One region of the Lysinibacillus sp. FSL M8-0134 genome, then DNA from elsewhere that is predicted to be linked to it. Evidence: riboswitches for the same ligand, from Rfam matches in the RefSeq annotation. Region 1 holds a riboswitch; the other holds the start of a gene.
What was found. A riboswitch is a leader RNA that binds a small molecule or an ion and turns the genes downstream of it on or off. The one in region 1 is predicted to bind preQ1.
Positions count from the first base shown of each region.

Region 2: linked by a shared signal. The riboswitch ahead of queF (preQ(1) synthase) and the one ahead of MKY49_RS02295 (QueT transporter family protein) in region 1 are both predicted to bind preQ1.

Region 1 is NZ_JBBPAJ010000001.1:442,747-445,964, reverse strand. It holds gene MKY49_RS02305 (ABC transporter permease) at 1-140, opposite strand, end outside; gene MKY49_RS02300 (ABC transporter substrate-binding protein) at 225-1,247, opposite strand; PreQ1 riboswitch class I at 1,568-1,612, shown strand; gene MKY49_RS02295 (QueT transporter family protein) at 1,619-2,101, shown strand; T-box leader at 2,169-2,368, shown strand; gene trpB (tryptophan synthase subunit beta) at 2,426-3,218, shown strand, end outside.
Region 2 is NZ_JBBPAJ010000002.1:518,027-521,244, forward strand. It holds gene queC (7-cyano-7-deazaguanine synthase QueC) at 1-599, opposite strand, end outside; gene queF (preQ(1) synthase) at 704-1,204, opposite strand; PreQ1 riboswitch class I at 1,327-1,373, opposite strand; gene MKY49_RS22535 (S8 family serine peptidase) at 1,706-3,218, shown strand, end outside.

The DNA of each region.
Region 1 (3,218 bases):
GCAGTTGCCGCCCCTGTTACAAAGCTTCCATCAACCGTTAAATCCGGAAAATCTAACACCCGAAATGTTAAATATACACCAAGTGCCATAATTGCATAGATGATTCCTTGCTCCACTGCGCCAAATAATGCTAAAAACATCGTTGAATCATCTCCTAAATCTCTTTTTTATTTATACCGCTTATAAATGAAGATAAAGCGGGGATAGTTCTCCCCCGCTTCGTTTTACTTTTCTAGAAGTTCTGCACCCCAAGAATCTTTAATTTCAATTTCTAAATCATCCGCTACCTTTTTATTGATTAGTAGTTTTAAATTTTGTGGATATTGTGCTGGTGTATCAGCAGGTGTAGCTTCACCTTTTAAAATTTTCACAGCCATTTGTCCAGCTTCATAGCCAATATCAAAATATTCGAAACCATAAGCAGCTAAACCGCCTCGTGCAACAGAGTCTAGCTCTCCTACGATAAGTGGTAATTTATTTGTGTTAGCAACATCAATAACAGATTCTAACGCAGAAACCACTGTGTTATCAGTAATAATATAGAAAGCATCTACTTTACCAATTAACGATTCTGTTGCTTGTTTCACATCTGCTGAAGTGGATGCCGAAGCTTCTACAACCGTTAAGCCCTGCTCACCCATAACTTTTTTCACTTCTGAAACTTGTGCTACAGAGTTTTGCTCACCAGCATTGTAGACCATACCCACATTCTTTGCGCCAAGCTCTTTTAGAAATGCTACTGTTTTAGAAATCGTTTCAGGATGTAAATCGATTGTACCTGTAACATTTTTTCCTGGTTTCTCCATTGATTCGATTAACTGTGCACCAACAGCATCTGTTACAGAAGTGAAGATGATTGGAATATCACTTGTAGCTGTAGCAGCTGCTTGAGCAGAAGGTGTAGAGTTAGCAAAAATTAAATCTACGTTTGCACTCACTAGATTGTTAGCAATCGTTGTGTTAAGACTGTTATCTCCTTGTGCAATTTGTGGATCATATTCAACTTTTAATCCAGCATCTTCAATTGCCTTTTTAAAGCCTTCTGTTGCTGCATTTAAAGATGGATGTTCAACAATTTGAGTAATGCCGATTTTATATGTTTTATCATCTGCATTTCCGCTCTCACTTGCGTTGTTTGATTCATTCCCTTTTGAATCCGTTGAACTAGAACCACCACTACCACAGGCAGCAAGAAGTAACACTAATCCAAAAAGAAGGAATGACAGCTTTTTTACATTGCCCTTCACAAATAATCCCCCCGATTAATAACTAAAATATCTATCGCACTTTATCCAAACAAAGTGTGAATGTATCGCTATATTATCGTTATTATTGAGCCTCGTCAACAACATTATGAATGTTCTGACTTTTAAATTTGACAAAATATTTTAGTTAATCATTCAATTTGGCGCTTTAAACCGCTAAACTACGCTGTTTTAGTTATTCGTTTTCTTTTTTAACATAGTAAAAAATATTTATGACAATTTTGCGACGCTAGGTCATTGTGGACAAAGTCTGACATTTGACTTCTACTAGATATCTATAATAAAATGTTTACTTGTGTGAAAGCACCGTGGTTCGTAACCATCCCACGAAAAAAAACTAAGGAGAAATGAATATGAAGATAAAATTTTTAGCAGCAAGTGGTATTATTGCAGCTTTATATATTGCTGTGACAATGCTTGTTGCACCGTTTGGTTTTACAGAAGTACAGTTCCGCGTATCCGAGATTTTTAACCATCTAGTGGCCTTTAATCCACGCTTTGCCGTAGGGATCATTATTGGTGTATTGATCTCCAATCTTTTTTCACCACTTGGCATTTACGATTTAGTGTTTGGTGTTGGTCATTCTATGATCACACTTGGACTGTTCATTTTAATCTGTAAATTTGTCAAAAATATTTGGGCACGTTTAATTATTAATACATTTTTATTTACATGCACTATGTTTATCATTGCCTTTGAACTAAACTTAGCTTTAGAGCTTCCATTCTTCTGGACTTGGCTAACAGTGGCTGCTGGTGAGTTTGTTGTGTTAGCAGTTGGTGCACCTATTATGTATGGACTAAATAAACGTCTTCACTTTAAAAATTTGATTTAACAGACGAGTCTTAGGATTCGTCTTTTTTTCTTGACACTATTCTGAAAATATTCTACAATTCTTTCTAATAAATGCAAGGAAGAAGAGTAGTAGCAAGCACTGTAACTTCAAGAGAGCTGGTGGTAGGTGCAAACCAGTAGTATGTACTTGTGAATGGACTTCAGAGCAGCCTTATCCAAATGTAAGGCCGACCCACTCCCCGTTATCGGAGTAGAAGAGCGCGCATAAATGCGAATCAAGGTGGCACCACGGTTACTCGTCCTTTTTATGAGGATTGGAGTGGCTTTTTTTTATGGAAAAATAGTATAGAGGAGTCGAGTAAAGATGAGTACAGTAGTAGAGAAAAAAGGTTATTTTGGTGAATTTGGAGGAAGCTTTGTTCCAGAGGAGCTTCAAAATGTCTTAACTATTTTAGACGAGAATTTCCAAAAGTATAAAGATGATGAAGACTTTAAGAAAGAATTGGATTACTATTTCCGTGAATACGTTGGACGTAAATCCCCTCTTTACTTTGCAGAAAATTTAACAAAGCAATTAGGTGGCGCAAAAATTTATTTAAAACGTGAAGATCTTAACCATACAGGCTCACATAAAATCAATAATGTATTAGGCCAGATTTTACTTGCTAAACGTATGGGAGCAAATCGCGTTATTGCCGAAACAGGCGCTGGACAACATGGTGTAGCAACGGCAACTGCTTGTGCCATGTTCGGAATGGATTGCACCATTTATATAGGCTTGGAGGATACAAAACGTCAGGCATTAAATGTGTTTCGTATGGAGCTTCTTGGTGCGAAAGTAGTAGCTGTTGATAAAGGACAAGGCCGCTTAAAAGATGCGGTTGATGAAGCGTTCGCTGATTTAGTAGAAAACTATGAAACAACATTCTATTTATTAGGCTCAGCAGTTGGACCACATCCTTTCCCTTCAATGGTTAAACATTTTCAATCTGTCATTAGCCGTGAAAGTCGTGAGCAAATTTTAGCAAAGGAAGGAAAGCTTCCAACAGCCGTCCTTGCCTGTGTCGGCGGTGGTAGTAATGCCATTGGAGCATTTGCTGATTATATTGCAGATGAAAGCGTTCGTCTTATTGGAATCGAACCCGATCAAGCTGCTA
Region 2 (3,218 bases), on a different contig from region 1:
GGGCATTCACCACAGCCATCTGCTATGACACCGTTATAGCAAGTTAACGTTCTTTCTCGAACAAACTCAAGCGCCCCAAGCTGATCAGCAAGCTCCCAAGTCTGTGCCTTATTCAGCCACATCAACGGTGTATCAATGACAAAAGAATCATTCATAGATAAATTTAACGTTACATTCAAGGATTTAATAAAAATATCTCGGCAATCCGGATATCCGCTAAAGTCTGTTTCACACACACCCGTTACAATATGCTTTGCTCCCACTTGGCTCGCTAAGATGCCAGCAAATGAAAGAAAAAGTAGATTTCGACCAGGCACAAAAGTTGATGGAAGCTCACCATTTTCTCCGTCCTTCACCTCTATGTCTTGTCGTGTCAATGCATTCGGGGCAAGCTGATTCAGGAGTGACATATCCAGAATGTGATGCTTGACACCAAGCTCCTCTGTTATCACCTTCGCACATTCAATTTCCAGACGATGCCTTTGACCATAATCAAAAGTTACTGCCTCAATCTCTTTAAAACGTTCTTTTGCCCAGAACAAACATGTTGTGCTGTCCTGACCTCCACTAAATACAACAATCGCTTTTTCCTTCTTCATCCATAAAGACTCCCTTATATCGAAAAAACAGCACTCTAAGAAAAAGTGCTGCTTTCTTCTTAGTTTTTTTAAGAGGGTAGCTAAAAACCTCTTTCTTGCTTCACTTATCGATTATCAATTTTTTCTGGGTTAAGATCGTGGTTCATTAAACGATAATTGGCTATTTCTTCGTATTTAGTTCCTGGCTTCCCATAGTTACACCATGGATCGATCGAGATACCACCTCGTGGAGTAAATTTCCCCCAAACCTCTATATATCTTGGGTCAAGTAATGTAATTAAATCATTCATAATGATATTAACGCAATCCTCATGGAAATCTCCGTGATTTCTAAAACTGAATAAATACAATTTTAGTGATTTACTCTCAACAATTTTTTTATCAGGGATATACGAGATATACATCGTTGCAAAATCAGGCTGATTTGTAAGCGGACATAAACTAGTGAACTCTGGACAATTAAACTTAACGAAATAATCTCGATTGGAATGAAGATTATCTACTGCTTCCAAAACTTCAGGTGCATAATCATATGAATATTGTGTACCTTGGTTACCCAACAATGTTAAATCCTTTAGTCCTTCTTCATGACTTCGACCAGACATAAAAAAACCTCCTTGTAAAATGTTTCCCAACACTTTTCAAGAGAGGCATTACCAATCATTCTATTAAAACTAAGTAAAAACATAAAAAAGCCACGTCCGATATGGACATGGCATAATGTCATGTTTCCATAGTTTTTTATAGAGGGTATCAGCTATGAACCTCTCCCGTACAAGTCCGGGCACATTCTTTTCTTCCATATCGTACAAAAAATAATACAGAACGTCAAATAGATTTTAAATAAATCTTTCCTATTTGTGCTTTACTAATTAAATTGACAAAATGAATATATTTCTGTAAGTCCTTTCTCATTTTAAAGTTCTATTTTTTAATTACATTACTAGGAAAATAGAATTAAAATATAATTGATAAACTAATACTTATTATCAATATTTTGGTATATTCAAATATTCCGATATTCGAATTACTACTCCTGTGATAAATTGGAATTATCACACTTTTCTGTTTAGTGTGATAATTAAATGTGGAGGGAGAAATGGGTTTTGAAAAAGTTTACGTTTATGAAGTTTTTAAGTAGTATTATAGCTTTCGTTATGGTGCTTTTTCTATTGGTTCCATTATCGAGCGCTAGTGCTGAAGAATCTAAACCATTTAAACAGGATAGTCAAAGTGAAAGTATACTTCAACTTAAGGCGGCCATCGCTGAACAGCTAAGCTTGTCTAAAGATGGTCCAACTCTTCACGAAAGCTTACAAAATGTATCAGGCAATCAAGAAGTTGCAGTCATCGTACATTTATCTGAAACGCCTGTGGCACTAGAGCAAGGAATGAGCCAGGTGAAAGGCCAAAAGTTCTCTAATGCGCGAGCAAATGAAGTACGTTCAAATGTAAAAGCTCAACAAGCAAAAGTAAAAAAAGAGTTAGCTACTAAAAATGTTCAAATGACTCAAGGCTACACATTTGATACTGTTTTAAACGGTTTTGCGGCAACAGTGAAAGCAAATGATCTCCCGAAACTGCTTTCAATAGAAGGAATTACATTAATCGAACCTGATGCAATTGTTTACGCATCAGAAGATAATACAATGAAATCATCGGAACTTATTAAGGAAGATCAATTAGAGGCCCAAATGAACACAAGTATTTCTTTCCTTGGGATCGAACAGCTGTGGAATGAAGGAATTGAAGGACAAGGAATAAAAGTAGCAGTATTAGATACTGGTATTGACGCAGATCACCCTGAATTCGCTGGAATTTACAAGGGGGGGAAAAACTTTATTCCAAATTCATCAACTTACACGAAGCCTCGAGCAGATGACGATGCATCGGAAACATTGCCTTCTGAGCGTCCTGCCGGAACACCTGAATTTAATGAAAAAGGAAGCTCGTTCTATACTTCTCACGGTACCCATGTTGCTGGAACCATTGCAGCAATCGGAGCTAACAAATTTGGTATTAAAGGAATTGCTCCAAAAGTAGACCTTTATGCTTACCGTGTTCTTGGTGCATATGGAAGTGGAGCTACATCTGGTATTGTTAAAGCAATTGAAACCGCTGTAACAGAAAAAATGGACGTTATTAACCTTTCTCTTGGTGGGGGAGCTAACTCTGAAACGGATGCTGGTTCATTTGCTATTAATAATGCAATGATGGCTGGAACAATCGGAGTAATTGCGACAGGGAACTCCGGCCCAAATCGCGGAACAATGGGCACGCCTGCAACCGCTCGTTTAGGAATTGCTGTCGGTAACACAACAAATCCTGAAACAAAGTATAACGGGGAAGTAAATGTTACAGTTGGTGACTACAACTTAACAAAACAGCTCCCATTAATGGGAACAACTTTTGGAAGGGATTTAGCAACACAGCTTCAAGGAGAATTTGACCTAGTTGCTATCCCTGGAAACGGGGAAGTAAAAGACTTTGAGGGAATCGATGTAGAAGGTAAAGTGGCATTGATCTCTCGTGGCAGTATCGCCTTTGTTGATAAAATTGCGAACGCAAAGGCAAATGGAGCAGTCGCAACAATTATTCATAACTTTGCTGGTGGAACAA